2 regions of the Streptomyces sp. NPDC056128 genome follow, and region 1 is predicted to be linked to the other one. Evidence: riboswitches for the same ligand, from Rfam matches in the RefSeq annotation. Region 1 holds a riboswitch; the other holds the start of a gene.
The links. Region 1 has a riboswitch for glycine ahead of gcvT (glycine cleavage system aminomethyltransferase GcvT). Riboswitches for the same ligand answer to the same signal wherever they lie in the genome.
Positions count from the first base shown of each region.

Region 1 (15,362 bases):
GCCTGGGCGACCTTGTTGTTCGCGGCGTCGAAGCCGGCCGCGCCGTTCTTCGACCCCCCGCCGTCGCTGTCACCGCCGCCGCACGCCGCCGTGGTCAGCAGCGCGGCGACCACTGCGGCAGCGGCCAAAGCCTGCTTGCGCCGCCCTGAGGTGCGTTGGGTAGTCACGATCTCGGATCCTCCGGATTAGATGAGAGACCCCGTGCAGGTGCCACGGGTTCGCTTGCCGGTACGGCAGGTCAGCGGGAGCCCTTCGGGTCCAGCGCATCGCGTACGCCGTCACCGAAGAGGTTGAAGGCAAGAACGGTGATGAAGATCGCCACACCGGGGATCACCATGTACATGGGATCCGACTGGTAGTAGTCGATCGCGCTCGAGAGCATCTGCCCCCAGGACGACGTGGGCGGCTTGACGCCCACGCCCAGGAAGCTGAGTGCCGCCTCGGTGAGGATGTTGGTGGGGATCATCATCGTCGTGTACACGATGATCGGGGCCACCAGGTTGGGCAGCAGTTCCTTGAACAGGATGTAGAGGCGTCCGGCCCCCAGGGACCGGGCCGCCTCCACGTACTCCCGTTCACGCATGGAGAGCGTCTGGCCACGCACCACGCGCCCGATGTAGGGCCAGCCGAAGAAGCCGATGACGAGGATCATCACGAAGAGCCGCACGCCCGTGCCGCTGAGTCCCAGCATCTCGTTCGGCATGACCGAGACCAGCGCGATGATGAAGAGCAGCTGCGGGAAGGCCAGCAGACCGTCCATGACCCGGCTGATCAGCGCGTCGACCCAGCCGCCGAAGAAGCCGGCGAGCACACCCAGGACGGTTCCGAGGATCACGGCGACGATCGCGGACAGGAAGCCGACGAGCAGGGAGATCCGGGAGCCGTGGACGATGCGGGCGAAGACGTCGCGACCGTTGACCGGTTCGACGCCCAGCCAGTGCTCGCCGCTGATCCCGCCCAGGGACCCCGTGGGCGTGCCGAACAGCGGGTCAATCTTGTCCTCGTTGAAGACGTTGGGATCCTGCCCGTAGAGGGCGGTGATCGCCGGCGCGAGCACCGCGATCACGATGAGGACGAGCACCACGACGCCGCCCGTCAGGGCGAGCCTGTCCCGTTTCAGGCGCTCCCAGGCGATCCTGCCCAGGGAACGCCCCTGTACCGCCTTGGCATCGGCGCCGGCAACCGCCGCTTCCTCGGCAGCACTCGGGGCCGCTTCCGCGGTCGGCTCGTGCAATGGTGCCGTCATCTGGCAGGGACCCCTCTCAACCGGCGGTAGCCGGCCCGCACTTGCCGCTGTAGCGGCGTGATCCGTCCGTCGTACAAAGGGGCGAGCATCCACCCCTTGCTGCGGGAGTCTTCAACGCTTTGGCGATCTGTAGCCAGACTTGACGGTGAATGGATGCGCAACCGTGATGCTGTTCGAGGTGTTCCGTTATCCGGACAGTGGGTAACGGGGGCCGGACACGGATGAGTTGGGGCAGAGGGGACAAGGCGGCGCTTTGCGCCCTCATCTACGCGCGAAGATCTCCACCGGCCACCCCGGGGCCGGACCCACGACGGTCAGTACCGGCCCCCGGCCGGAGGGTATCCGTACCCGCCCACCGGCGCCTGGGCGGGGGCGGGGGCATGGGCCTCGCGGTCGTAGAACGGACGGGCGCGGGCGCGCAGCCACATGGCGACCGGGTCGTGGACGTCGGTCATCGCCACCGTCGACACCGGGAGCCCGTCCGGCACCGCGCCGACGGACTGCTGCATCATCGCGCGCACCGCGTCGACGGCCGGCGGGGAGGTGTCGTAGACCTCGAGACCGATGGCGAGGTACGGCGCCCCCAGCGCCGGCTGCACCCAGGCGCGGCGCAGCGCGCGGACCGCCGGGGTGCGGTGGGCGTTCTGCGTGAGCAGGGCGTAGAACTGGGGGATCTCGATGGCCGGTTCGGACAGGCGCAGGGGTCCGGCGGGCTGGCGGTCCAGGCCGGAGGCGATACGGCGCAGGTCCGGCCAGGGGACGCCGACGCCGCCGCCGGGGGCGTGCGGGTTGAGCCAGAGGCCGAAGTGGTCCGGGTAGAGGGCGCGGGCCGCCTCCAGGCCGTCGACCACCTCGTACGACCTGTTCCAGCCGCTGGCCGACAGCTCCTGGGCGGAGGTGACGCACGGCGCGTAGCCGTAGCCCTCGACCTCCATGTTTCCGTACTGGGCGTCCGGGGAGCCGGCCTGGCCCTGCCACAGCAGCATCCAGACCTGGCCGGAGGTGGGGGTGGCGAGCGCGCGCAGCAGGGCCTCGTAGGCGTCGTAGCGCCCGGGCGTCACCTGGCGCAGCATGTGCTCGACCTGCCCGGTCGTGGTGCCGCTGGCGCTCACGTTTGTGGCCCTTTCTGGAAGTTCCCGGTCGTGGAAACAGCTTAAGGCTCCGCCGGGTGGGGGGCGCCTATGAGCTCGGGGGGGTGCTGTCGTCTTGCGGGTGCGGGTGCGTCGTGGCTTGTCGCGCAGTTCCCCGCGCCCCTTGGCGGCGTTGCCCTGAGCGGCGTTTACAAGGCCCGGTCGTAGACGTTTACAAGTCCCGGTCGTAGAAGGGGCGGACCCTGTCTCTCATCCAGTCGCAGACCGGGTCCTGGGCTGCTTCCAGGAGGACCAGGTTGACCTGCCAGTTCGGGGGGGACTTGGTGAGGGCTCGGCTCAGGGCCTCCAGGGGGAGGGCTCGGGCGTCGCCCTCCCAGTGGGTGAGTTCGACGCCGACGAACAGGGTCGGGTCGGCGGTCTCGACGGCGGCCAGGCAGCGGCGGGCGGTGCGCACCACGCCGGTGGCGGCGAACTCGGCGGAGGCCGCGGCGAGGAAGTCCACCGGGTCGTCCTGCCAGTCCGGCTCGAAGAGGCGGACCCGGCCGCCGGACGCGGGCCCGTCCAGCGGGGTGCGGCCGGCCCGGCACAGCTCGGCCACGGCGGGCGGCGGCAGCGGGATGCCGACCACGCCCTCCGGGTTCACGGCGATGCCGACCTGCGGGGGCAGACCGCGGGCGAACTCCGCGGCGGGGGCGACGGTGTACGCCATCTGCGCCCCGGCGACCTGGCGGAGCTGCTCCTCGGAGCTGAACACCGGCACGTAGGCCTGTCCGTCGACCTCCAGGGAGGGCAGGTCGAGGGGGCCGCTGTGCGGGCCGCCGCCGTTCGGCAGGGGGATCCAGAGGAAGCTGCGGCCGAGCACCTCCACGATCCGGCCGCCGGCGCCCGGTATGCCGAGGGAGGCGGAGAGCACCTCCTCCAGCTCGTTGCCGGGCCAACCGCCGTGCGGGTGGGGGTGTGCCTGTGCCGGGAACCCGGGGAAGTCCATCTGCCTACCGCCTGCCTGGTACCGCTGTCCTGGCTGAAAAGGCTAACCCGTTCGGCCCAGCTCCCCGCGGTCCGTCAGCCGGTGAAGGCGATGCGGCGGAGCGTGTCCGCGGCCGCCCGGTCCAGGACGATCGCCGAGGTGCAGCCGGCGGGCAGGGCGCCCCCGGTCACGGCGCGCAGCAGGCGGGAGTTGGCCGCGCGGTGCCGCAGGAACGCGTACCGCGAGACGCCGCGGCCGCGCTCGCGCTGGCCGGCCAGGGCCTGGTCGACGCCGACGTCGAGCAGCAGCAGGTGCAGGGTGCCGTCGCGGCGGCGGGCCTCCCGGGCCAGCCAGCCGCGCACCCAGGACTGTGTGCCGCAGTCGTGCACGACGACGCCCTCGCCGGAGCGCAGCGCCTTGCGGAGCCCCGCGTAGTGGGCGAGGCGGACCAGGGGGCGGTAGAGCGCGTACGGCAGGAAGCCCGGCATGCGGCGCTCCCAGCGGTCGCGGGTGTCCTGGGAGTCGATGCGCGGGCCGCGCACGGTGCGGGCCATCAGGGTGGACTTGCCGCTGCCGGGCAGGCCGGTGATCACCACCAGGTCGCGGGGTCCGAAGAGCAGGGCGTGCGGGCTGTGGCCGTCCCGGTCGCGCAGGTCGCGGACGACGGGCGCGGGCCGTTCGGCGCACGACTGCGGGGCCGGGGCGGAGGGCTGCTCGGGCAGCGCGAGACCCGAGGTCGTGGCGTAGGCCGTGGTCCTGTTCACCGTGATCGTCTCCCCTGGGGCGGTTCACGAGTTCCCATCCCCGTCGAGTGTAAAGAGAAGGTAATGCGCGGGTCTCGCGTTTTCGTTCGCTTACTGCCACAAGCCGGTTACAGATCACGGTCTGCCACGAATCGGCCGGTCGTGCAATGATGGCGGCGCCAACTGCATACCGGCCGTTTGAATCCGCGCGGGAGAGTCCCCGGCCACGCCGGGGCGCCGAAGGAGCAAGTCCCTCCCTTGAATCTCTCAGGCCCCCGTTACCGCGCGGGCGAGGCACATCTGAAAAGCGGGCCGCCGTTCGACGGCTGCCCCACCCAAGGTGCAAGCCCTGATCGCCGTACTCCGGTGGTCGTGGCGAACCTCTCAGGTTCCGATGACAGATGGGGAGGACCGACCTCGCCCGTGCCGTCCTGTCCTGGGAGACGACCGACCGATGAGCAGTTCGAATACCCGCCGTACCGCGCTCGACGCCACCCATCGCGCGCTGGGCGCGACGATGACCGACTTCGCCGGCTGGGACATGCCGCTGCGCTACGCCTCCGAGCGTGACGAGCACGTCGCGGTGCGCACCCGGGCCGGTCTCTTCGACCTCTCGCACATGGGTGAGATCACCGTCACCGGGCCGCAGGCCGCCGCGCTGCTGGACTTCGCGCTGGTCGGCAACATCGGCGGCGTGAAGCCGGGCCGCGCCCGCTACACCATGATCTGCCGCGAGGACGGCGGCATCCTGGACGACCTGATCGTCTACCGCCTCGGCGAGACCGAGGCCGGTTCTTCTGACTACATGGTCGTCGCCAACGCCTCCAACGCGCAGACCGTGCTCGACGCGCTGACCGAGCGGGCGGCCGGCTTCGACGCCGAGGTGCGCGACGACCGCGACGCCTACGCGCTGCTCGCCGTGCAGGGCCCCGAGTCCCCGGGCATCCTCAAGAGCCTCACCGACGCCGACCTGGACGGTCTGAAGTACTACGCCGGGCTGCCCGGCACGGTCGCCGGTGTCCCGGCGCTGATCGCGCGCACCGGCTACACCGGCGAGGACGGCTTCGAGCTGTTCGTGAAGCCGGAGCACGCCGTCGAGCTGTGGCAGGCGCTGACCGGGGCGGGCGCGGGCGTCGGTCTCGTCCCCTGCGGCCTGTCCTGCCGGGACACGCTCCGCCTGGAGGCGGGCATGCCGCTGTACGGGCACGAGCTGACCACCTCCCTGACGCCCTTCGACGCCGGGCTCGGCCGGGTGGTGAAGTTCGAGAAGGAGGGCGACTTCGTCGGGCGCGCCGCGCTGACCGGGGCCGCCGCCGAGGCCGAGCAGAACCCGCCCCGCGTGCTGGTCGGCCTGGTCGCCGAGGGCCGCCGGGTCCCGCGCGCCGGGTACCAGGTCGTCGCCGGCGGCGAGGTGGTCGGCGAGGTCACCTCCGGCGCCCCCTCCCCCACGCTGGGCAAGCCGATCGCCATGGCGTACGTCGACGCGGCGCACGCGGCACCGGGGACCGAGGGTGTGGGCGTGGACATCCGGGGCAGCCACGAGCCGTACGAGGTCGTGGCACTGCCCTTCTACAAGCGCCAGAAGTAGACACTGAGGGCGGAGGGCCACCGGCCCCCGCGCGTGTCCTTGCTGCTCAACGGCAGTGTCAGCAGTCCCCCCATTCATCAGCAGTCACCCCCGTACAGGAGAATTCAGGCCATGAGCAACCCCCAGCAGCTGCGCTACAGCAAGGAGCACGAGTGGCTGTCGGCCGCCGAGGACGGCGCCTCGACGGTCGGCATCACGGAGCACGCGGCCAACGCGCTCGGTGACGTCGTCTTCGTGCAGCTTCCCGAGGTCGGCGACTCGGTGTCCGCGGGCGAGACCTGCGGCGAACTGGAGTCGACCAAGTCCGTCTCCGACCTGTACTCCCCCGTCTCCGGTGAGGTCACCGAGATCAACGAGGACGTCGTCAACGACCCGTCGCTGGTGAACAGCGCCCCCTTCGAGGGCGGCTGGCTGTTCAAGGTCCGGGTCACGGACGAGCCGGGCGACCTGCTCTCCGCCGACGAGTACACCGAATTCGCGGGCGCCTGAGGAGTCACGGACGCATGTCGCTTCTGAACACACCCCTGCACGAGCTCGACCCCGACGTCGCCGCCGCCGTCGACGCCGAGCTGGACCGCCAGCAGTCCACCCTGGAGATGATCGCCTCCGAGAACTTCGCGCCCGTCGCGGTCATGGAGGCCCAGGGCTCGGTCCTGACCAACAAGTACGCCGAGGGCTACCCCGGCCGCCGCTACTACGGCGGCTGCGAGCACGTCGACGTGGTCGAGCAGATCGCCATCGACCGGGTCAAGGCGCTCTTCGGCGCCGAGCACGCCAACGTGCAGCCGCACTCCGGCGCCCAGGCCAACGCGGCCGCGATGTTCGCGCTGCTCAAGCCCGGCGACACGATCATGGGTCTGAACCTGGCCCACGGCGGGCACCTGACCCACGGCATGAAGATCAACTTCTCCGGCAAGCTCTACAACGTGGTCCCGTACCACGTCGGTGACGACGGCCAGGTCGACATGGCCGAGGTGGAGCGCCTCGCCAAGGAGACCAGGCCGAAGCTGATCGTCGCCGGCTGGTCGGCGTACCCGCGTCAGCTGGACTTCGCCGCGTTCCGCAAGGTCGCGGACGAGGTCGGCGCGTACCTCATGGTCGACATGGCGCACTTCGCCGGTCTGGTCGCGGCGGGCCTGCACCCGAACCCGGTGCCGCACGCGCACGTCGTGACGACCACCACGCACAAGACGCTCGGCGGCCCGCGCGGCGGTGTGATCCTCTCCACGGCCGACCTGGCCAAGAAGATCAACTCCGCCGTCTTCCCCGGTCAGCAGGGTGGCCCGCTGGAGCACGTGGTCGCCGCCAAGGCCGTCGCCTTCAAGGTCGCCGCGAGCGAGGACTTCAAGGAGCGCCAGGGCCGTACGCTGGAGGGTGCCCGCATCCTCGCCGAGCGCCTGGTGCGGGACGACGCCAAGGCGGCGGGCGTCTCCGTCCTGACCGGCGGCACGGACGTCCACCTCGTCCTGGTGGACCTGCGCGACTCCGAGCTGGACGGACAGCAGGCCGAGGACCGTCTCCACGAGGTCGGCATCACGGTCAACCGCAACGCCGTCCCGAACGACCCGCGTCCGCCGATGGTGACCTCCGGGCTGCGCATCGGTACGCCGGCCCTGGCGACCCGCGGCTTCACGGCCGAGGACTTCGCCGAGGTCGCGGACGTGATCGCCGAAGCGCTGAAGCCGTCCTACGACACGGAGGCGCTGGCGGCCCGGGTGAAGGCCCTGGCCGACAAGCACCCGCTGTACCCGGGTCTGAACAAGTAGACACCACGTGATCGGGGCGCCGCGCCCGCCACAAGCGGACCCGGCGCCCCGCCCCGAAGCACCACCCTCCGCACCACCCCCGTTCTGAGGAGTCCCCGTGGCCATCTCGGTCTTCGACCTGTTCTCGATCGGCATCGGCCCGTCGAGCTCGCACACGGTCGGCCCGATGCGCGCGGCCCGCATGTTCGCCCGCCGCCTGCGCAACGAGGAGCTGCTGGACTCCGTCGCCTCCGTCCGGGCCGAGCTGTACGGCTCGCTCGGCGCCACTGGACACGGCCACGGCACCCCCAAGGCGGTGCTGCTCGGCCTGGAGGGCGACTCGCCGCGCACGGTGGACGTGGAGACGGCCGACGACCGCGTCGAGACGATCAGGTCATCGGGCCGCATCCGCCTCCTCGGCGAGCACGAGATCGCCTTCGCCTACGACGACGACATGGTCCTGCACCGCCGCGAGACCCTCCCCTACCACGCCAACGGCATGACCCTGTGGGCGTACGACGCCGAGGGCGCCGAGGTGCTGACCAAGACGTACTACTCGGTCGGCGGCGGCTTCGTCGTCGACGAGGACGCGGTGGGCGCGGACCGCATCGTGCTCGACGACACGGTGCTCAAGTACCCCTTCCGCACCGGCGACGAGCTGCTGCGCCTGGCCCAGGACACCGGCCTGTCGATCTCCGCCCTGATGCTGGAGAACGAGCGGGCCTGGCGCGACGAGGACGAGATCCGCGAGGGCCTGCTGGAGATCTGGCGGGTGATGCGGGCGTGCGTGGACCGCGGCATGTCCCGCGAGGGCATACTCCCCGGCGGCCTGAAGGTCCGCCGCCGCGCCGCCAACACCGCGCGCAAGCTGCGCTCCGAGGGCGACCCGAAGGCCCTGGCCATGGAGTGGATCACCCTCTACGCGATGGCCGTGAACGAGGAGAACGCGGCCGGCGGCCGGGTCGTCACCGCCCCGACGAACGGCGCGGCGGGCATCATCCCGGCCGTCCTGCACTACTACGTCAACTTCGTGCCCGGCGCCGACGAGGACGGCGTGGTCCGCTTCCTGCTCGCGGCCGGCGCGATCGGCATGCTCTTCAAGGAGAACGCCTCCATCTCCGGCGCGGAGGTCGGCTGCCAGGGCGAGGTCGGCTCCGCCTGCTCGATGGCGGCCGGCGCCCTCGCCGAGGTGCTGGGCGGCTCCCCCGAGCAGGTGGAGAACGCCGCCGAGATCGGCATGGAGCACAACCTCGGCCTGACCTGCGACCCGGTCGGCGGCCTCGTCCAGATCCCGTGCATCGAGCGCAACGGCATGGCCGCCGTGAAGGCGGTCACGGCGGCCCGGATGGCGATGCGCGGCGACGGCTCCCACAAGGTCTCCCTCGACAAGGTCATCAAGACCATGAAGGACACCGGCGCCGACATGTCCGTGAAGTACAAGGAGACGGCGCGGGGCGGGCTCGCGGTGAACATCATCGAGTGCTAGGCGGATAGGCCCTGACCAGCGCGTTCGTTTCTTTCAGCGCTGTCGGGGAGGGTGCGATATCCCTCTCTTCGCGATCGTCTGCTGTTACACCGGCCTACCCCCGTCTCCGCCCCGACTCACCGTCCTTGTGCTTCCTTGGCTTCCCCGGTACGCCGTCGGGGAAGTGCCCGTAGCCATCCACCACTTCGTGGCCGACACCCGCATGCGCCGACGGCACCGCTCCGGGCGCGAGGCCGTGGATGCCCAGCACGCCGGCCAATACCGTCATCACCAGCAGCCCGAAAGGCCGCCCTGCCGACGGCTGCTGCTTGATCGGGTGCCCTGGTCACGCGCCCATGGTGCGGGGCTACCGGCTGCGACCCAGGCGTGACAGTACTTGACGAATCACGTGTTTCGATCGGATGGCCACGAAAGTGCCGCGCGACACCACCGCTCGCCCCCTCCCCATGGCGGCCGCCCTGTGGCGAGACGCTCAGGCACTGATCAGATGATCCCAGGCCGTACGGTCTGGCCCGCCCCGAGGCGTGGGGCCGCGGTGCACACTCCAATGGCCACCCTGCGAGCCCATGGTCACCATGGCCAGTGGCGGCACCGTGATGTGCCAGAACGCCGTCACCGGTACCGCCAGAGCGTGGACCACCGCGGCCCGAGCTACGGCCGGCTCGGTGATCACTACTGCACACCCCCTCTGTGGCGGCAGGTCGCTGAGCCAGTTCGTGACGCGTTGGCAGAGCTGGCGCACGGATTCACCCCCGTGGGGTACGGCATCTGGGTCCGTCAGAAAGGCGGAGAGTTCGTACGGATCGGTTGCGGCGACTTCGGCCGTGGTGCGGTCGCGCCACGCGCCGTAGTCGAGGTCACGCAGCGCAGGCTCCACCTCGGCTGTGAGGGCGAAAGCACGAGCAGTCCGCGCACAGCGAGGGGAGGGTGCCCGGATAACCGCGGAGCATCGGTGCAGCGCCGCTCCGATGGCGTCGGCGCCGGCCGGGCCGCACTTGCTCAGGGCCGCGTCAGCGAAGGTCGGCCGATTCGGGTCGACTCCAGCGACGGCACAGAGAAATGTCAGGCAGATCGACATCCGGCTGATCTCCTTTCCGCTCAGCAGACGGACAGAACGGCGTGACACGACCGAATCGCCTGAGCACTGAATGTGGCGGACCAGCCGGCTGCGTCAGCGCCAGCTGATCAAGCACTCGGCCGGGTGATGGAACAGGTACCTCCAGGTTCGGGCACCGTCGCTCGTGAACCCATCCGGCACATGTCCGGAACGTCCCGCCGACCGGCTGGAGCAGCCCCGCCAAGTGGCTGCTGCCGGTCTCGGCTGCGGGAGGCGCGCCCGGTGGTGGGTACGCATCGGACAGTGGGGCCCGATGGTGAGTGGAGCACGCATGATCAGGGTGATGGTGGTCGACGACGAGGCGCTGATCCGTACCGGCTTTCAGCACATCCTCGAAGCGGCAGACGACATCGAGGTCGTGGCGGCGGTCCCTGGTGGCCAGGCGGTCCGAACGGCACAGGAGCGGCGCCCCGCCGTCGTACTGCTGGACATTCGGATGCCTGACGTGGACGGCCTGACCGTCCTGGCCGACCTTCGCGGCCTGCCGCACCCTCCAGCGGTAGCCATGCTCACGACATTCGGTATGGACGAGTACGTCGCCGCGGCACTTCGCTCGGGCGCTGCCGGCTTCCTGCTCAAGGACACCGACCCGGAGCAACTGCCCTCCCTGGTGCGGACTCTGGCAGACGGCGGCACCGTCCTGTCATCGGAGGTCACCCGCACCATCGTGGACGGCTACCTGAACGTCGGCCCGCAGCAGGACGCCATCCGCAGCCTCGACCGGCTCACCGAGCGCGAGCGTGCCGTGCTCACAGCCGCTTCCGAGGGGCTGACCAACGCCGACATCGCCGCACGGATGCACCTGAGTACCGGCACGGTCAAGGACCACGTGAGCGCCATCCTGGCCAAGCTGGAGGTAGGCAGCCGTGTCCAGGCCGCCCTGCTCGCGGAACGCGCCGGCTTCCTCAGACCAACACGGGACGACGAGGAACCATGAGCATCCGCCGCCCTCCCGCCCCACTACTGGACGCCCTCCTCGTCGCAGCGGCACTGCTCGATGTCTGGGTCCATGCCGACTTCTCCGAGCCGCTGCGCCCGGCCTGCGCCCTCCTCGCTGCCTGCGCCCTCGTCCTGCGCCGGCGCCTGCCGAGAGTCACGTTCCTGCTCACCCTTCCGGCCGTTCTCCTCTCCGACGCCGTCTTCGCGGCCCTGGCCGCGCTGTACACGCTCGCCTCGCTCACCCGGGGACGTACGCTGCTGGTCGTCTGCGCCGTGGCGTTCACGGTCAGCAACCTGGTTTCCCTGCCGTCGCCGGGCTTGGAGTTCTCGGCGCCATCGACCTTCATCTCCTTCGGCTATACGGCCGCGACGGCAGCCGCACCCGTCTTCCTCGGTCAGCTGGTGCAGGCCCGGCGCGACCTGTCGTTGCGGCTCGCGGAAATCTCCCGGGCACGCGACCACGAGCGGCATCTGACCGCCCAGACCGTGCTCGCCCGGGAACGGGCCGCGCTCGCCCGCGAAATGCATGACGTCGTCGCTCACCAGGTCAGCCTCATCGCGGTCCGGGCCGGGGCGCTCCAGGTCGGCAGCCGTAACGACGAAGTCCGAGAAGCCGCAGCCACGATCCGGAAGTTGAGTGTGCAGACGCTGGAAGAGCTGCGGCACATGGTCAGCGTCCTGCGCACCGCCGGGGGCGGTCCTGCGGAGCTGGTTCCCCAGCCCTCACTCGCTGATCTTCAGCGGCTGGTCGACAACAGCGGTATCGAGACCGATCTGCAGACGGACCTGTCGGACAGCCTTTCACCGCCTGTACAGCGTGCCATCTACCGCACAGTCCAGGAGGCGCTGACCAACGTACGCAAGCACGCACCCGGCGCCAAAGCAGTCGTACGCATCCGCCACGAGCACACGACCGTCCGTGTCACCGTCACCAATGGCCCACCAACGCGACCCGCTCTGTCCCTGCCCGGCGCCAACTATGGCCTAGTCGGCCTGCGCCAGCGCGCTGAGCTGCTGGGTGGCACTGTCACGTGCGGCCCCACGACGGACGGGGGCTATCACCTGTCGCTGGAACTCCCTGTCACCGGCGGACGGTGACAGGCTCTTCAGCGCCCCCGATGACACTGCAGGCAAGAACGTGCAAGCCCTCCTCATACCGCGGCTCCCTGGCGACGAATACCTGGCGAGACAGCAGGATCTACGACCGACACAGTCAAGGAGTCCTCATGACGGGACAGCAGCTCGGGGTGAGCGGCAGCAACCGCTCGGTCACCGCCCCGTGCCGAATCCCTGGTCATGGCTCACTTCCGGGCCCGGTCGGGAAGGGGCCACGTGGTTGACCTCGCCGTAGACGAGTTCGCCCACGACGAGGTGGCGCGGTCCGGGGGGTGCGGACCATCGACGACTTCTTCCACGAACCGCGGCGTCACGGTTAAGGCCGGCCCGCCGACCGCCGGACATATCCGAGGAGAGCATCGTGCCAGTCATCACCACCCCCCAGTCCTTCAACGAGGAAGACCTCTACGTCGACCTCGCCCCGATGCTCGGGCACCGGCTCTTCCTCAAGTGCGAAGGCTTCAACTTCGCCGGTTCGATCAAGCTGAAGGCCGCGAACGAGATGGTGGAGTCCGCCGAACGGAGCGGAATCCTCTCCCCCGACTCCATCCTGGTGGAATCCTCCTCCGGCAACCTCGGCGTCGCGCTGAGCATGATCGCGGCGAGCAAGGGATACCGGTTCGTCTGCGTGACGGACTCCCGCTGCAACCTGACCACCCGGCTGATGATGGAAGCCCTGGGCAGCCAGGTGCACGTCGTCTCCGACGAGCACGCCGCCGGGGGCCTGCTGGGCGCGCGGCTGGCCCATGTGCGGGCCCTGTGCGCCGCGGACGACCGCTATGTGTGGCTGAGTCAGTACACCAACGCCGACAACTGGCGTGCCCACTACTTCCGGACCGCTCCCGCCATCGCCCGCCGGTTCCCGCGACTGGACGTGCTCTTCATCGGCGTCGGGACCACCGGCACCCTCATGGGATGCGCCCGCTGGTTCCGTTCCTGGCACCGGCCGGTGCGGATCGTCGCCGTGGACAGTGTCGGCTCCGCCATCTTCGGCGACCCGCCGGGCCGCCGGATGATCCCGGGCCTGGGCATGAGCACCCGCCCGCCGCTCCTCGACGAGACGTACGTGGACGAGGCGGTACGCGTCGACGAGGCGTACACCATCCGCACCTGCCGAAGCCTGGCCCGGCGCGGATTCCTCTTCGGCGGTTCCACCGGCACCGTGGTCAGCGGCGCGGCGAGCTGGCTCGCCCGGCACGGGACGCCCGGCCTCACCCCCGTGGCCATCGCCCCCGACCTCGGCGAGCGCTACCTCGACACCGTCTACCAGACCAACTGGGTACAGGCCCTCTACGGCGACGACGCCCTCGCCCCCGAGCAACCCCCCGACGGCACGTCACCGGGGTCGTCCGCACCGTCCCCGCGGGTCACCCAGGGACGGACACGACGCCGAACAGGTCGGTGGTCGCCCACGAGGACCCGCCGGCTGATCCCACCGTGATGTCGACGGCGATCACCCGTCGACTGGCCCTTCGGGGACGTGCGCCTCACGGCGACCCGCGCCGGGCAGCGATCCGGGGTAGCCCGGAACGCGCCCGGTTCCACCGACGGCTCGGCGGACCTCGCCCGCGCGCTCGGCGCCACGGTCGTGACCGAGCCGCGCCGCGGCTTCGGCGCCGCCTGCCACGCCGGGCTGACCGCCGCCACGGCCGACATCGTCTGCTTCTGCGACTGCGACGCCTCCCTCGACCCGGGCCTGCTGACGCCCTTCGTGCGCGAGATCCGGGCCGGCACCGCCGACCTGGTGCTCGGCCGCCGACGACCCCGGGGGCGCGGCGCCTGGCCCCCGCACGCCCGGGCCGGCAACCTCGCGCTCGCCCGGATGCTGCGCCGCCGCACCGGCCTGCGGCTGCACGACCTCGGCCCGCTGCGCGCCGCCCGCCGCGAGGCGCTGCTCGGCCTCGGCCTCACCGACCGGCGCAGCGGCTACCCGCTCCAGATGGTGGTACGGGCCGCCGACGCGGGCTGGCGGGTCACCGAGCACGACGTGCCGTACCTGCCCCGCACGGGGGCCTCGAAGGTCACCGGGACCTGGCGCGGCACCTGGCACGCGGTACGGGATATGCGCGGCGTGCTCGCCGAGCAACCGGAGCGCAGGGTTCCGCGTGACACGGCCCGCGAGGGTCGTGGGCCGAGTTGCTGGTGACGTACTTGGCTCGCGCGGTGCGGCCGGTGCGGTCCGAACTGGTCCGACCGCCGGAGTTGTACGGCGGGTCGCTGATAACAGCGTTGACGCTCTCGTCCGGGAGGGTCTACCGCCCTCTGAAGTCTTGCTTGCGTTTCGCGGTCCGGTACAGGGAGCGGCAGACACCGTGAGGGGTCCGCCGCCCTACCGGCCAGGGGCCGGCCTGCTGCCGCCGGCGCCGGACCGGGGCAGAGCGGTCGATGCCAGGAAGTCGTCGAGCATGGCGGTCTGCAGCTCCTCGGGGAAGCGGTCCGGGTCGAAGAGGGCCTGGACAACAAGTCCGTGGGTGAAGGCGACGGCAGTGGCGGCGAGTTGTTCCGGGTCGGCGGTGGCGGGAAGCTCGCCGAGGTCGCGTGCGGCTTCGAGGTGCGGGCGGATCGTCGAGCGCAGCCGGGTGTAGCGGTCGGCCTGCTCCGCAGCCAGGTGGCCGTCGGCGAGGGAGAGGTCCCAGGAGCTCACCCAGATGCGGTTGCGGGCGGTGTCGCCGGGGGTCAGCGGGAGGATGTCCAACAATGCGGCGCGCACGGTGGCGAGCCCCTCCGCGGGACGGGCGCGGCGGGGACGTTCCGCGGTCCGCTTCTCCAGCAGGTCCAAGGCGTGCGTGATCAGAGCGCGTTTGGTCGGAAAGTAGTGCATGAGCATCCCGGTCGAGACGCCCATCGCAGCGGCGACGGCACGCAGCGTCAGCCCGCCGAACCCCTTGTCGGCGAGGACCTGCCACACCGCCTCGGATACGTCCTTGCGGCGGGCTTCACGGTCTCCGGGTGCGGGCGGCATGCTGCTACCTTACGTACCGAACGCTTGTTACGCAGCCAGGGAATGAGGCATCCGTGTTCGCACTGCCGCTCGGTGACAACGCTCGACTCCGCCCTCTGGAGCCCTGGCAGGCGCAGGAGTTCCTCGACCACATCGACCGCGCCCGGGCGTATGTGGACCCCTGGATACCCTGGGCGACGTTCAGCACCGACCTCGCCTCCGCCACGGCCACCCTCCAGCGGTACGCCGACCAGACGGCCACGGACACCCGCCGGATCTACGGGATCTGGCTGGACGGCACGCTGGTCGGCGGGGTCATGTTCACGAAGTTCGACACCACCTCCGGGGTCTGTGAGGTCGGCTGCTGGCTGGAGGCGGACGGG
Region 1 is NZ_JBHJVQ010000022.1:71,036-86,397, forward strand. Features, by position in the region: gene ACFC1X_RS29670 (ABC transporter substrate-binding protein) at 1-167, opposite strand, end outside; gene ACFC1X_RS29675 (ABC transporter permease) at 239-1,246, opposite strand; gene ACFC1X_RS29680 (enhanced serine sensitivity protein SseB C-terminal domain-containing protein) at 1,561-2,358, opposite strand; gene ACFC1X_RS29685 (enhanced serine sensitivity protein SseB) at 2,549-3,325, opposite strand; gene ACFC1X_RS29690 (AAA family ATPase) at 3,400-4,068, opposite strand; glycine riboswitch at 4,247-4,341, shown strand; gene gcvT (glycine cleavage system aminomethyltransferase GcvT) at 4,502-5,635, shown strand; gene gcvH (glycine cleavage system protein GcvH) at 5,747-6,124, shown strand; gene glyA (serine hydroxymethyltransferase) at 6,139-7,401, shown strand; gene ACFC1X_RS29710 (L-serine ammonia-lyase) at 7,499-8,866, shown strand; gene ACFC1X_RS29715 (DUF6153 family protein) at 8,961-9,134, opposite strand; gene ACFC1X_RS29720 (histidine phosphatase family protein) at 9,339-9,944, opposite strand; gene ACFC1X_RS29725 (response regulator) at 10,255-10,920, shown strand; gene ACFC1X_RS29730 (sensor histidine kinase) at 10,917-12,020, shown strand; gene sbnA (2,3-diaminopropionate biosynthesis protein SbnA) at 12,400-13,479, shown strand; gene ACFC1X_RS29740 (glycosyltransferase family 2 protein) at 13,519-14,184, shown strand; partial or broken gene ACFC1X_RS29745 (site-specific DNA-methyltransferase) at 14,162-14,290, opposite strand; gene ACFC1X_RS29750 (TetR/AcrR family transcriptional regulator) at 14,368-15,000, opposite strand; gene ACFC1X_RS29755 (GNAT family N-acetyltransferase) at 15,054-15,362, shown strand, end outside.

Region 2 (15,362 bases), on a different contig from region 1:
CGCCACCCGCGGCGCCCACGGCGAGGTGGTCACACACCTCGCCCGGCCCAACCCGCTGTGGTCCGCGCTGGAGGCCGACCCGGTCGTCCTGCTGAGCGTGGTCGACGACTACGTGTACGTCCCGGGCCCCTGGCAGGCCGCCCCGGAAGGGCCGCCCGAACACGGCGTGCCGACCAGCTTCTACGCGGCCGTCCAGCTCCGCTGCCACGCCCGTGTCGTGGACGACCCGGGTGAGAAGGCCGACCTGCTCAACCGCCAGGTCGGCCACTTCCAGCCGGACGGCGGTTCCGCGCGGGCCGCGGCGGGCGAGGCGCCGTACGGCAGGCTGCTGTCCGGCATCCGCGGGCTGCGGCTGGAGGTGACCGGCGTACGGGCGAAGTTCAAGTACGCCGGCAAGCGGACCGAGGAGGTCCGGGACCGGATCGCGGTCGGGCTCGCCGAGCGTGGCGGCCCGCGCGACGCCGAGGCCGGGGCGCACCTCGCACGGCGCGGCAGGATCTGACCGAGGGCGTTCGGGCGCACGACCGTGGGGCCGCTCCTGTCGAGCGGCCCCACGATTCCTCAGGCGGGGCTTCCCGTCGAGCGGCCCCCGGTCGTCAGACGGACGCCGGTCGTCAGGCGGGCGCGGGCCGCGTCCGTGCCGCCTTCGTCTCCGCCACCGCGAGCCCCGCCACCGAGCCGAGCATCAGCAGCGTGCCGGCCAGGGTCGCCGCCGTGAGGTGCTCCCCGAGCAGCAGGACGGCGAGCGCCGCCGCGCTGACCGGCTCCAGGAGCATGATCACGGAGACGGTGGCGGACCGGACCACGGCCGCTCCGGCGAAGTAGAGCCCGTAGGCGAGGGCGGTCGGCACGGCGGCGACGTACACCAGCAGCCACGCGAGCCTGACCGGTTCGGCGGTGTGCGGCAGCAGCCCCTCGGCGAGGGCGAGCGGCAGCAGGCACAGGCTGGTGACGGCGAAGGCCCCCACCGACGTGCTGCCGGCGTCCGCCCCGCCGTCGCGGCCCCACCAGCGGGTGAGCAGTGTCATCACCGAGTATCCGGCGGCGGACAGCAGCGCGAGCAGCACGCCCGACAGGCGGACGGTCGTGCTCCCTCCGCCGAGGACGAGCACGACGAGCCCGGCGAGCGCGCCCGCGACCGCGGCGACGCCGCCCAGGCCCAGGTGCTCACCGAGGGCGAGGCGCGCGCCGAGCGCGATCAGCACCGGCCCGGCGCCCAGGGTGATGACGGTGGCCACGGCCAGCCCGGTGGACTGCACCGCGGCGAAGTAGGCGGTCTGGAAGACGGCGAGACCGAGGCCGGTGACGAGCGCCCGCCGCGCCTTGCGGGCGAACGGCTCGGCCACGGCCGTCCTCCGCCCACGCGGACGCAGCGGACGGACGGCGAGCAGCAGGACGAGTCCCACCGCGCAACGCCAGAAGGACAGGGCGACGGGGCCCATGTCGCTGGACCGGTAGACCAGCGAGGCGGCGGCACCGGCGGTGCCCCAGGCGACACCGGCGACGATCAGATAGAGGAGGCCACGCCCGACGGGCAGGCCGGAGACGGCATTCGACACGAGTTCTCTCCGCAGACGCGCACGAGGCGCGGAAGTTCGGAGCGGCCCCGGAGCTACCGGGGGCGCGAGGACTGCGTCTGCGGGCAGCACCGTCCGGCCCGGCGACCACGCGCCGGGCTCGTCACAGGGGCCCGCCTCAGGCGGCCGGAGGCGGGAGGACGAGTGCGTCGGAGTGCATGATCCGCACCCTAGGCGGCCGTTCCCCGCCGGGACAACTCCCTTTCCTCCCCGCCGCTCGCCACCGGTTCCGCGGAGCCCTTGGCGGGCGTCGAGGACTGGGCGATGAAGGCACCGGCCAGCACCACGACGCCGCCGACGATCTGCGGGGCGGAGAGGTGCTCGCCGAGCAGCACCCAGGCCAGCACGGTCGCGACGACCGCTTCGAGGCAGGCCACGACGCCGGCGACCTGCGGAGACAGGCGGCGCACGGCCACCACGCCGGTGACGTAGGCGAGGACCGTGGCGATGAACACGATCCAGGCGAGCAGCAGGGCCGCGGCGACCGGGGTGCCGTCCATGGGGGCGGTGTGGCCGAGGACGGACCAGTCCATCGACCAGGGGCGAGCCACGACGGTGAGCACGGCGGCCCCGACGAGCAGGCCGTAGGCGATCACACCAAGCGGGTCGGGGGCCTCGTCACCGGCGTCGCTGCCCTGGTCGGACAGGACGAAGTAGCCGACCTGGCAGCAGGCGGCGCCGAGCGCGAGCAGCAGTCCGACGGCGTCGAAGCGCAGGCCGGACCAGACCTCCACCACACAGGCGAGACCGCCGACCGCGAGGACCACGCCGAGTGCCGCGGCCCGTGTCACCGGCCGCCGCTGCACGAACCGGACCCAGCCCAGGACCAGGGCGGGCGCGAGGTACTCGACGAGCAGGGCGACGCCCACGGGGATGCGGGAGATGGCCGCGAAGTAGCAGGCCTGCACACCGGCCACGGCCAGCAGGCCGAACCCGGCGAGCAGTCCGGGGCGGCGGCGCAGCAGGTCGCGGTGGCGCACGGCGAGCGGCAGCATCACCAGGGCGGCACCGGCCACCCGCAGCCAGACCACGTGGAGCGGGTCGAGGCCCGCCTCGATGAGCGGCTTGGCCGCGACTCCGGAACCGCCGAAGGCGACCGCGGACGCGAGCGCCAGGCCGAGCCCGGTGCCCTTGCCGCGGCTGCCGCGAGCGCTGTCAGACGTATGCACCGGCACATGATGACAGGGGTCGACATGACCGTCACCCCCAATGACACCTGTCTCACCGACTGGACGTCCGGGGCGGCCCGGCGACGCCTAAGTCGAGGCGCCGAACCTCAGGGCTCAGGACGCCGGTTCGAAGTACCGGTCCACGTCCGCGACCACCGTGCGCGGCTCGACGGCCACGCGGGCCAGGATCTCGACGGCGCGCGCCTGCGGGTCCGCGACCAGGGCGGCGAGCAGGTCGACACCGCAGGCCCGGACGTGCCCGCGCCGTGCGGCACGCGCGCCGGCCTCCTCCATGGCCGCCGCGGCCAGCGGCGAGAATCCGGCGACGCCGGTCACGAGGGGCACGGCGCCGGAGTCCTCGACGGCGCTCTGCCAGCGCAGGCCGTAGCCGATGCTGCGCTGCACGAGGTAGCCGAGCAGCCGGGCGATCCGGGGCCCGTCCCCGAGCACCGCCCGGACCTCACCGTCGGATTCCAGGAGGGAGTGCAGCAGATGGGCCGTGTCGACCTGCCGGTCCCCGTCCCGCACCGCCCTGCGGCGGGCACCGGAGACCGCCGACGCCAGTTCCGCGGTGAACCGGTGATCGAGGTCGGTGCCGTCCGGGCGCCGACCGTCCTGCTCGCCGGCCGACTGCCGGGGGATACGGGGTTGCACATCTCCCAGCTCACCAGTCCCGGACGTGCGCGTCATCCCCGAGGGGGAGCATTTCGGCGTCCCACACAGAGTGGACCCGCCCGGCCGGAATCTCCTCCTTGCGGATGAGATCAAGCCGTTTCGCCCCGAGCACGCGAAGGTGCCCCACGGATCGTTCCGCGGGGCACCCCGGCACTCCGTCAGTCCTCGTCGGCGAGGATCAGGTACAGCTTCTTGCGGGCGTCACCGATGACGGCGAGCGCCTTCTCCCGCTGCTCCTTGCTGCCGGTCTTCCAGACCTGGCCGAACGCCTCCATCAGCCCGAACCCGGCCTGCCGGATGTCGTTCAGGGCCTCCCAGTCGACGCCCCGCGAGGCCTCTTCCCAGGGTGCGTCGGGGCCTTCCTCGGCCGCGGCGCGGCCCTCCTCGGTGAGCGCGAACAGCTTCTTGCCGCCCTCGCTCTCGCTGACGATCAGGCCCTCGTCCTCCAGCAGCTGGAGGGTGGGGTACACCGACCCGGGGCTGGGCTTCCACGCCCCGCCGCTGCGCTCGGCGATCTCCTGGATCATCTCGTAACCGTGCATCGGCCGGTCCTTCAGGAGGGCCAGGATCGACGCCTTCACGTCGCCTCGCCGTGCCCTTCCCCTGGGCCCGCCGCGCCCTCGGCCGCCCCAGGGGCCGCCGTGACCGAAGCCCGGCCCGAAGGGACCACCGGGGCCGCCGCCGGGACCACCCGGCCCGAAGGGGCCGAAGGCCGCACGCCGGCCGTCGAAGCCGCCACGGCCGTCGGGGCCGCCTTCGCCGCGGCCGTGTCCACCATGTCCACGCTCGTATCCGTGGGTACGCATCGCAATCACTCCATTCAGTCGTTGATCTGTCGCGATGCCTCAACGATATATCGGAACGTATCGCAGAGCAAGCCCCCATGGCATTCAGCGAGCCGTGACGGCTGAATGGGCGGGTGTCCTGCACCCGGCCCAAGGTCGACGTGGAACACGGTCCAGCGACCGGCGATTGGCCTTGGTCCGCGGCGCCGCGCGACGTCTAGCGTCGGGGCATGCGTATCCGAATCGTCGACGCCTTCACCGACCGGCCCTTCGCCGGCAACCCCGCCGGGGTCCTGCTCCTCGACGCCTTCCCGGACGACGACCGACTGCAGCGGGTCGCCCTGGAGGTCAATCACGCCGAGACGGCGTTCGCCCATCCCCTGCCCGCGGGCGGCGAGGCGGACTGGGCGCTGCGCTGGTTCACGCCGGCCACCGAGGTCGCGATGTGCGGCCACGCGACCCTCGCCACAGCCCACGTGCTGCGCACCACCGGCGCCCACGAGGGCCCGGTGCGTTTCGCCACCCGCAGCGGCGTCCTCGTCGCGACGCCCCGCGAGGACGGCTCGGTCACCCTGGACTTCCCGACCGCGCCGCTGACACCGGTCGAGACCCCGGCGGGCGTCGCCGAGGCCCTCGGCGCCGAGCCCCGCACCGTCCTCGACACCGGGCCCAACATCGGCGACCTGCTGGTCGAGGTCGCCGACGAGGGGACCGTGCGCGCCCTGACGCCGGACCACAAGGCACTGGGCGCCCACTCCGAGCGGGGCATCATCGCCACCGCCCGCGCGGACGACCCCGCCCAGGGGTACGACTTCGTCTCCCGCTGCTTCTTCCCGAACGTCGGCATCGACGAGGACCCCGTTACGGGCAGCGCCCACACGGCCCTCGCGCCCTTCTGGTCCGGGCGACTGGGCCGGTCCGCTCTCACGGGGCTCCAGGCCTCTCCCCGCTCCGGCCTGGTCCGCACGGAGCTGCGGGGCGAGCGCACGCTGCTCAGCGGCAGCGCGGTGACGGTGATCGAGGGCGAGCTGCTGGCCTGACCGGCCGCCGGGGCGGGGCGGGGACTCTCACGCACCGCGCCGCCCGGGAGGGACGGTACTTCACGCCGTCGGGAGCCAGCCCACCTTCCCAGCCAGCAGCGCGTAGCCGACGAAGGCCCCGATGTCGAGCAGCGAGTGCGCCACCACCAGCGGACCCACGCGCCCCCACCGGCGGTACAGGTACACGAAGACGACGCCCATCACCATGTTGCCGATGAAGCCGCCGATGCCCTGATAGAGGTGGTACGACCCGCGCAGCACCGAACTGGCCGCCAGCGAGGCGCCCGCGCTCCACCCGAGCTGGTCGAGGCGGCGCAGCAGATAGCCGACCACGATGACCTCCTCCAGGACGGAGTTCTGCACCGCCGAGAGGATCAGTACGGGGTACTTCCACCACACGTCGGGCAGGGCCTCGGGCACCACGGTGAGGTTGAAGCCGAGGCCACGGGCGGCCAGGTAGAAGGCGATCCCGGTGCTGCCGATGACGGCGGCGACGGCGGCCCCGCGGCCCAGGTCGGGCCACGGCCGGGTGCGGTCGAAGCCCAGGGCGCGCAGACCGCTGCCCTCCCGGAGCAGGAAGTGCGCGACGAGGGCGACGGGAACCAGGGCCGTGGTGATGCCGAAGAGCTGCCAGGCCAGGTCCAGCCAGGGACGGCCGGGCGCCGCGGAGGCGTTGAGGGTGGCCGCCTGGTCCTTGAGCCCGCCGGGCCGGGTGACCGAGCCGATGAAACTGATGAGGGCGGACACCCCGCTCGCGCCCAGCGACAGCGCCAGGACGAGCAGCGTCTCGTCACGCAGGGTCCGCCGTGAGAGCCGCTCCGGGGGAAGCTGCTCCCCGACGACCGGCTTGTGAGGGAACGAATCGTCCACCGGGCCCGCCTCCGCCATGCACACCTGCCTCCAGCTGGGACGTCACAGCTTGCCCGATCAGTATGGAGCGGTGTGCGGCGGGGGCCCGGGGCCGACCCGGTGTCGGCCCGGCGTCGGCCCTGCGTCGGCCCGATGTGGGTCAGCCCAGCGCCGCCGGCTCCGGCAGGCCCACCGGCCACAGGTGCACGGGATCACCCTCGCGCATCAGCTCGACGTACCGGCGGGTCGTGGCGGCCAGCGCGTCCTCCCGGGACAGCCCCGCCTCCAGCGCCCGGTGGAACGTGGCCGCCTGCCAGGACGCGCCGTTGACCCGGCGTCGGCACCGCTCCTCGATCACACCGAGGTACAGGTCCCGGTCGGCGGGCTCCACGCCCCACGCGTCCAGCCCCGCCTCGGCGAGCGGCAGCAGTTCGTCGCGTACGAGGACGGCGGCGTCGACCTCGGTGGTGCCGCCCAGCCGGCCGCGACGGGGCCACTCGAAGCGGGCGTCGATGCCGTGCCGGCACGCGGCCTCGAAGTTGGCGGCGGCGGCCTCGAACGGCAGCCGGGTCCACACCGGCCGCGGCTCCTCGGCGAGCGCGCGCACCACACCGTAGTAGAAGGCCGCGTTGGCGATGACGTCGGTGACGGTGGGTCCGGCGGGCAGGACGCGGTTCTCCACCCGCAGGTGGGGGACGCCGTCGGCGATGTCGTAGACGGGGCGGTTCCAGCGGTAGACGGTGCCGTTGTGCAGGACGAGTTCGGCGAGCGAGGGCACTCCCCCGGCGTCCAGGACCTCCAGCGGGTCCTCCTCGTCGCAGATCGGCAGCAGCGCCGGGAAATAGCGCCGGTTCTCCTCGAACAGGTCGTAGGCCGAGGTCACCCAGCGCTCCCCGAACCAGGTGCGCGGCCGGACGCCCTGGGCCTGAAGCTCGGGCGGGCGGGTGTCGGTGGACTGCTGGAACAGCGGCGGGCGCGACTCGCGCCACAGCTCGCGGCCGAACAGGAAGGGCGCGTTGGCGCCGACGGCGATCTGCGCGGCGGTGACCGCCTGGGCCGCGTTCCACACGTCGGCGAAGCGGTCCGGGGTGACCTGGAGGTGCAGTTGCACCGAGGTGCAGGCGGCCTCGGGCGCGATGGACTTGGAGGTGCAGGTCAGACGCTCGACCCCCTCGATGTCGAGGGTGAAGTCCTCACCGCGCGCGGCCACGATCTGGTCGTTGAGCAGGGCGTAGCGGTCCACGGCGGAGAGATTGGAGGAAACGAGATCGTCCCGGTCCAGCGTCGGCAGAATTCCGATCATCGCGATTCCCGCGTCCACCTCGCCGGCCTTGCGGTCCGCATATGCCAGAGACGTACGGATCTCCTCGGCGAGCCGGTCGAATACCCGGCCGCCCAACCGGTGAGGAGCGATGTTGACTTCCAGGTTGAACATGGCGAGTTCTGTTTGGAAGTCCCGGCTCGCGATGCGTTCGAGGACTTGCGCATTCAACATTTTCGGCATCCCGTCGGCCCCGACGAGATTCAATTCGATCTCCAGCCCCATCAGGTTCTTCGGTTCGTCGAACCGCTTCTCCGCCAGAAGCCGCTCCAGACCCGTCAGGCACCGCTGCACCTTGTCGCGGTAGCGCTGGCGATCGGACAGGTCGAACTGACCTGCCACGACCTTCTCCCCCATGGAAGCTTCCCTTCTGCGAGCGGCAGTCGAAGATCCGGCCGCCGGTGGCCGGTCAGGATGGATGATGCCCAGCCGAAGCGATCGATAACGTCCCCACGGCGGCCCGGCACCCGCTACGCTGTGCCGATGTGACCGGTGGCACATTCACCAGGCATGGCGCGTGGAGCAGTTTCCGGGTCCGGTAACTCGTGAAAAACGCCGACGACAATTGGCCGACCGCTCGGTGAACATTCCCCGAGGTCACCGTCGTGCACCGGCCTGGAAATCCGGAGAAATCCCGCATGTCGACGGCCGAATGCAACCTTGTACTGGTTGCCGGAATCGGCTAGCCGAAACACAGTCTGAACACATGTCGTATAAACTCCGCGGACAAGGCAGAAGACCGGCGCCCACGGTCGAAGGATGCCGCCGTCGAGCTGACACGCGGCAGACCTCACCCCCCTTCTCGGTTCCCGGACCCCGGCCCCTGCCTCCCCAGCCCCGTGAGCTGACAGCGTCGTCCGCCCCGCTCCGCCCTCGCGCCACCGTGCCTTCGAATGAGAGGCGACCCACCATGCCCCTGCGTGTCCCGCCGGCCCCCGCGCCCGCCCTGCGCTCCGTCCTCACCGCCCTCTCCTCGCCCACCGCGGTCCGGGAGGCCCGGACTCCCGCGCTGCTCGGCGCCCAGGGCCCCGTCGCGCCCGAACTGCCGCTGCCCGTGCACGTCCTGGACCGGGTCACGGCGGACGGCGCGACGGCGACGCGGCTGACCGGGTGGCGGTTCCTGATCCGCTGCGGCGACCGTGCGGTGGCGGCCGCGGAGACCATGCTGACCCCGGACGGCTGGGCGTTCTCGCACTTCTTCGAGGGCCCCTACGTCGCCTCGACCGAACGCGCGCTGCGGCAGGCGGAGTCGGTGCCCCAGTCCTACCAGCCGCGTCTGCTGTCGGTTCCCGAGCTGTACATGCTGACGCTGTGGCTGCACGGCGACTGCGCCGCGGACGCCGCCGCCGGGCACCCCGCCGCCGCCGACCTGCTGATACCGCTGGCGCCCGCACCTCCGGGCATCGCGGCCCACCGTCCGCACCGGGTCGCCGAGCTGCTGCCGGTCCTCACGCACCGGGTGACGCCGACGGGGCTGCTGAGTTCGCCGGCCTGACCCGCATGGCACCCACCCGCGCGGACTAGCCCCATTCGGCCATGCCGAACCATCCGAAGTGACAGTGCAGTTGGGCTGAACCGTCCGCGCGGGTGATGCGTCATCAACCTGTGAGAAGCGGTGCTGCGAAATACCTGCGGATCGGCGCCCGTGGGGCAACACTGGGTTCGGACCGACTTAAACATACGGGGGGCGGCCATGGACAACGCTTCACGCCGCGGGACAGACAAGACAGCGAACTCACCCATCACCACAGACCGAGAGACCCCACTCATGTGTCAGCACCAGCCACCGTGTCCGTCAGCCGACTCCGCCGACCGGGAATCCGCCCGCCTCGTGGCGCACCACCCGGAGCAGGGCTGGAGCCTGCTGTGCAACGGCGTCGTCCTCTTCGAGGACACCGGTGAGCTTCTGCCGGACGGCCAGATCATCGCCCCGCACCGCCCCGTCGGCGCGGGTCTGATCGCCGCCGCCTGAGCACCCGCCGGCCGGGGTGACGTCACTCCGCCCGGCGCATCATGGGGCCGGCCCGCAGCCACGGTTGCGAACCGGCCCCGACGCGTGTGCGAGGCTGGTCACTCCCCGTAATCCGCCGTGCCGACGCGGTCATGGGCTGCCGCCTCAGGGCGCCTCAGGGCGCCTCAGGCCGCCTCCGACTACGCCTTCCGCCCGAACCGCCGACGCGGCGCACGCACCACGACCTGCCCGAAGCTGACCTCTCCCGCTATCTCCACCCGCAGGGTCACCGGGGTCCCGGCGTCGGCCGCCCGCGCCACCTTCACCTTGGCGTAGCTAGCGACCAGCGAGTCGGTGTCCACCACGATGCCGGGCCGTGTCACGAGCTTCAGCGTGCCGCCGCGCAGGGCCAGGTCGATGTGGAGGGTGTCGTGGGTGATCACCGCTCGGTCGAGGTCGAGCGTCACCTCTCCCCAGTCCGACCGGATCTCCATCCGCCGCGGCACCACCCAGCCATCACCCCTCCGGGTGGACGCGCCTTCCTGCTCGATACGGACGACATCCTTGGCCTCGGCCGACAACGGTCCGTCCGGCGCCACCGGCAGGTCGGCCGTCAGGGCGGCCAGCTCGCCCAATGTGCGCGCGGAGAGCGCCGCCCCGACCCGTTCGTCCAGCTCCTCGGCGGTCAGCATGCCGTCGCCCGCGGCGGCACTCAGGACGTCCACGGCACTGTCACGGTCCGCGTGCGAGGCCCGGAGCGCGAGCGCCCCGCCTCCTGGTGAGGGCTGTACCGACATCGCTCCACCCCGATCTCCCCGGGGGCATCCGGTACGCACCCCGCCACGCGACATACTAGCGCTATATCGCGTTACACCCAACGCCCCAGGTGCCCGGCACGGCCCCCGTCTCAGGGCTACGGTGCCCCCATGAGCCTGAGCATCCGCAACCAGCTCCCCGGCACCGTCACCACCGTCACCCCGGGCGAGGCCATGGCGACGGTCAAGGTCCGCCTCTCCGGCGGCCAGGACCTCACCTCGGCGATCACCCGGGACGCCGCCGACGACCTGGCGCTCGCCGCCGGGACCGCCGTCCGGGCCCTGGTGAAGGCCACGGAGGTCGCCCTGGCCACCGGGCGCGTCGAGGGCCTGTCGATCCGCAACCGGCTGCCCGGCACCGTCACCGCACTCACCACAGGTGGCGCGATGGCGTCCGTGGGGATCGCCGTCGAGGGCGGCGCGCTGACCGCCGTCGTCACCAAGGAGGCCGCCGAGGACCTGGGCCTGTCCGTCGGCGCTCCCGTCGTCGCACTGATCAAGTCGACCGAGGTGTCGCTCGCGTCCGCCTGACACGACAAAGAGGCTCCGTGCCGACCCGATGGGCCGGCAGGGAGCCTCTCGTCGTACTGGACGTACTGGGCGTACTTAGGGGATCAGTCCTCGTAGGCGTCCAGCGGCGGGCAGGAGCAGACGAGGTTCCGGTCACCGAAGGCCTGGTCGACGCGGCGCACCGGCGGCCAGTACTTGTCGGCGGCGGACACCCCGGCCGGGAAGACGGCCTCCTCGCGCGTGTACGCGTGGTCCCATGCGCCGCCCAGGGCCGCGGCGGTGTGCGGCGCGCTCCCCAGCGGGTTGTCGTCGGCGGGCCAGGCGCCGGAGCCGACCTTCTCGATCTCCGCGCGGATGGCGATCATCGCCTCGCAGAACCGGTCCAGCTCGGCCAGGTCCTCGGACTCGGTCGGCTCGATCATCAGCGTGCCGGCCACTGGGAAGGACATCGTCGGCGCGTGGAAGCCGTAGTCGATCAGCCGCTTGGCGACGTCGTCGACGCTCACGCCGGTCGCCTTGGTCAGCGGGCGCAGGTCGATGATGCACTCGTGCGCGACCAGCCCGCCGGGGCCGGTGTACAGCACCGGGAAGTGCGGCTCCAGTCGCTTGGCGATGTAGTTGGCGGACAGCACGGCCACCTGCGTGGCGCGCTTGAGGCCCTCGCCGCCCATCAGCCGCACGTACGACCAGGAGATCGGCAGGATGCCGGCCGAGCCCCACGGGGCCGCCGAGATCGGTCCGACGCCCGTCTGCGGACCGGCCGCGGGCTGCATCGGGTGGTTGGGCAGGTACGGCGCCAGGTGCGACCGTACGGCCACCGGGCCGACGCCGGGACCGCCGCCGCCGTGCGGGATGCAGAACGTCTTGTGCAGGTTCAGGTGGGAGACATCGCCGCCGAAGTGGCCGGGCTTGGCGAGGCCGACCAGGGCGTTGAGGTTGGCGCCGTCCACGTAGACCTGACCGCCGGCGTCGTGCACCCGGCCGCAGATGTCGGCGACGTGCTCCTCGAAGACACCGTGCGTGGACGGGTACGTGATCATCAGCACGGCCAGCTCGTCGCGGTGCTTCTCGATCTTGGCGCGGAGGTCCTCGATGTCGATCTCGCCGTCCTCGGCGGTCCTGACGACGACGACCTTCATGCCGGCCATCACCGCGCTGGCCGCGTTGGTGCCGTGCGCGGAGGACGGGATGAGGCAGACGGTCCGCTGCTCGTCGCCGTTGGCGCGGTGGTAGCCGCGTACGGCGAGCAGGCCCGCGAACTCGCCCTGCGACCCGGCGTTGGGCTGCAGCGAGACCTTGTCGTACCCGGTGACCTCCGCGAGCCGCTCCTCCAGCTCACGGATGAGGGTCAGGTAGCCCTGCGCCTGCTCGGCGGGCGCGAAGGGGTGCAGCGCGCCGAACTCGGACCAGGTGACCGGCTCCATCTCGGTGGTGGCGTTGAGCTTCATGGTGCAGGAGCCCAGCGGGATCATGCCGCGGTCCAGCGCGTAGTCCCGATCGGCGAGGCGGCGCAGGTAGCGCAGCATCGCGGTCTCGGAGCGGTGCTGGTGGAAGACGGGGTGGGTCAGGAAGTCGTCGGTGCGCAGCCGAGCCTCGGGCAGCGTCTCCGCGGTCTCCGCGTCCAGCGCCTCGATGTCGCCCTCGACGCCGAAGGCGTGCCACACGCCGCCGACCTGGGCGCGCGTGGTGGTCTCGTCGCAGGCGAACGACACGTGGTCGGCGTCGACGAGCCGCAGGTTGATGCCGTTCTCGCGGGCGGCGTGCACGATCGCGTCGGCGCGGCCGGGCACCCGCGCGGTGACGGTGTCGAAGTAGGCGCCGTGGACGATCTCGACGCCGCCCGCGGCGAGGCCCGCGGCGGTGATCGAGGCGTACCGGTGGGTGCGCCGGGCGATGGCCCGCAGGCCCTCGGGACCGTGGTAGACGGCGTACATGCCGGCCATGACGGCGAGCAGCACCTGGGCGGTGCAGATGTTGCTGGTGGCCTTCTCGCGGCGGATGTGCTGCTCGCGGGTCTGCAGGGCCAGGCGGTAGGCCTTGTTGCCGTCCGCGTCCACGGAGACGCCGACCAGGCGGCCGGGCAGGCTCCGCGCGAACTTCTCGTGCACGGCCATGTAGCCGGCGTGCGGCCCGCCGAAGCCCATCGGCACGCCGAAGCGCTGGGTGGTGCCGACGGCGATGTCCGCGCCCAGCTCGCCGGGCGAGGTGAGCAGGGTGAGGGCGAGCAGGTCGGCGGCGACGGTGACGAGGGCGCCCAGCTCGTGCGCCCGCTCGACGACCGGCTTGATGTCGCGTACGGCACCGGAGGCGCCCGGGTACTGGAGCAGGACGCCGTTGATCTCCCGCTCGGCGACCTCGGCGGGGATGCCCGCGCTCAGGTCGGCGACGACGACCTCGACGCCGGTCGGCTCGGCACGGGTCTGGATGACGGCGATGGTCTGCGGCAGCACGTCCGCGTCGACCAGGAAGAGGCCCTTCTTGTTCTTGCCCATGCGCCGGGAGAGCGCCATCGCCTCGGCGGCGGCGGTGCCCTCGTCGAGCAGGGAGGCACCGGAGGTGGGCAGGCCGGTCAGCTCGGCGACCATGGTCTGGAAGTTGAGCAGGGCCTCCAGGCGGCCCTGGGAGATCTCGGGCTGGTACGGCGTGTACGCGGTGTACCAGGAGGGGTTCTCCATGACGTTGCGCAGGATGACCGGCGGGGTGAAGGTGCCGTAGTAACCGAGGCCGATCATGGAGTCCAGGACCTGGTTGCGGTCGGCCAGCGAGCGCAGCTCGGCCAGCACCTCGGCCTCGGAGCGGGCGCCGGGCAGGTCCAGCGCGTCGGCGTTCTTGATCACATCCGGCACCGCGGCGGCCGTCAGCTCGTCGAGCGAACCGTAACCGACCTGCGCGAGCATCTTGGCCCGGGCCTCGTGGTCGGGGCCGATGTGGCGCTGCTCGAACGGTGCTGCCTGTTCGAGTTCGGTGAGCGGAGTGCGGTGGGCGGTCATTGCGGAGGCCTCCTGGTCTGACGACCTTCGAGGGGCACCACGGCGCGGGTACCCGGACGGCCTCCCCCTCTGTCATCTCAACCTGAGAGCTTCACCGGGGCGGCCCGAGGGCTTCCCGGCTTTCACCGTCGGTGAGAGCGGAAGCCGTCGACACCCGCTCTGCTTTCCAGAGTGACCTCGTCCGTGCGGTACGTGAGCCTGAGAGATTCCGGGGAGGATTTGCTCCTTCGGCGCCTCCGATGGTGTCCGGAGGACTCTCCCGCGCGGGGTCAGCAGCCGTTTGCCAGCGTACCAGCGCGCCCGCGGCACGAACCTTCGAGTGGCCGACCGGCCATATGTAGTTTTTTGTAGTACTTACGGATGATTCGGCGGCTGGTGTGCGACCCCAGTGCGACCAAGTGGAGGGCCCGTGCGTACTGACATCGACCCCCGGAACCTGATAGGCCGCAAGGCGTTCGACCGCGACGGCACCAGGATCGGCACCGTGGACGAGGTGTACCTGGACGATGCCACCGGCGTGCCCGAGTGGGCGGCCATCCGCACCGGCCTCTTCAGCAGGGATGCCTTCGTGCCCCTGGAGCCCAGCGAGCTGGTCGAGGGAGCGCTGCGCGTGCCCTTCGAGCGGGCCCTGATCAAGGAGGCACCGGACTTCGGCGTCGGCCGCCACCTCTCGCCGGAACAGGAACTCCAGCTCTACCACCACTACGGCCTCGACGTGGCCGCCGCTCCCCCGCTCCCCGACCACGACTTCGGCAAGCTGGCGGGCAAGGGCAACGAGGAGAGCTGACGCTCCGCCCCCACGGCGGACGCGGCACGTACTGCACGCGGCACGCGCGGCTAACCGGCCACCGGTCTGGCCGGGCCTTCCCCGGGTCTTCGCGTGTCGGACGGAACCAGCGGCAGCGGATCCGCGGGCGTCAGTTCCGGGTCGTCCATCGGAAAGGTCCGTACCCGTCCGGTCCGCGAGTACGGCGTCTCGAAGCGCACGGTGACCCGCCCCAGCCCGCTGCCCTGCACCCAGCCGTGCCCGAACCGCGCGTGCCGCACGTCGTGCCCCGACGGCCAGCGGCGCTCCGCGGGTGCCGGGCGGTGCTCCGCGTCGGGCTCGGCCTCCGGCTCCTCGGCCGGTTCCTCGGCCCCGCCCCCCGCCGCCTGCGCGAACAGGTCCTCCTGCGTGTAGTCGGCCAGGCCGCTGACGCCGACTCCGAGCAGCCGCACACCGCCCGTGGTGTCCACCGAGTCCAGCAGCCGGGCAGCGGCCTCCCGCACCACCGCCGGGTCGTCCGTGGGCCCGCGCAGCGTCTCGGAGCGCGTCAGCGTGGAGAAGTCGTATCTGCGCACCTTGAGCACGATGGTCCGCCCGGACAGCCCCGACGCGCGCAGCCGGCGCACGCACCGGTCGGCCAGCCGGCCCACCTCCACGCCGACCCGCACCCGGTCGTGGATGTCCACGTCGTAGGTGTCCTCGACCGACACGGACTTGGTCTCCCGCTCGGCCACCACGGGCCGCTCGTCGAGCGCCAGGGCCATGGCGTACAGGCCGTGTCCGTGCGCCTTGCCCACCAGCCGCACCAGCTCGTCCTCGCCCGCCTCGGCCAGCTCACCGACCGTGGTGATGCCGGCCCGGCGCAGGTGGTCGCCGGTCGCCGGGCCGACGCCGGGCAGGGTCCGCACGGACAT
Region 2 is NZ_JBHJVQ010000010.1:211,524-226,885, forward strand. Features, by position in the region: gene ACFC1X_RS21375 (FMN-binding negative transcriptional regulator) at 1-502, shown strand, start outside; gene ACFC1X_RS21380 (DMT family transporter) at 615-1,559, opposite strand; gene ACFC1X_RS21385 (DMT family transporter) at 1,748-2,752, opposite strand; gene ACFC1X_RS21390 (Clp protease N-terminal domain-containing protein) at 2,861-3,400, opposite strand; gene ACFC1X_RS21395 (PadR family transcriptional regulator) at 3,580-4,227, opposite strand; gene ACFC1X_RS21400 (PhzF family phenazine biosynthesis protein) at 4,437-5,246, shown strand; gene ACFC1X_RS21405 (CPBP family intramembrane glutamic endopeptidase) at 5,307-6,134, opposite strand; gene ACFC1X_RS21410 (glutamate--cysteine ligase) at 6,256-7,773, opposite strand; gene ACFC1X_RS21415 (hypothetical protein) at 8,327-8,911, shown strand; gene ACFC1X_RS21420 (DUF5999 family protein) at 9,185-9,388, shown strand; gene ACFC1X_RS21425 (DUF1707 domain-containing protein) at 9,568-10,164, opposite strand; gene ACFC1X_RS21430 (molybdopterin-binding protein) at 10,294-10,713, shown strand; gene gcvP (aminomethyl-transferring glycine dehydrogenase) at 10,797-13,682, opposite strand; glycine riboswitch at 13,859-13,954, opposite strand; gene ACFC1X_RS21440 (PRC-barrel domain-containing protein) at 14,092-14,469, shown strand; partial or broken gene ACFC1X_RS21445 (DNA polymerase IV) at 14,385-15,362, opposite strand, start outside.
Region 2: another riboswitch for glycine. It lies ahead of gcvP (aminomethyl-transferring glycine dehydrogenase); the one in region 1 lies ahead of gcvT (glycine cleavage system aminomethyltransferase GcvT).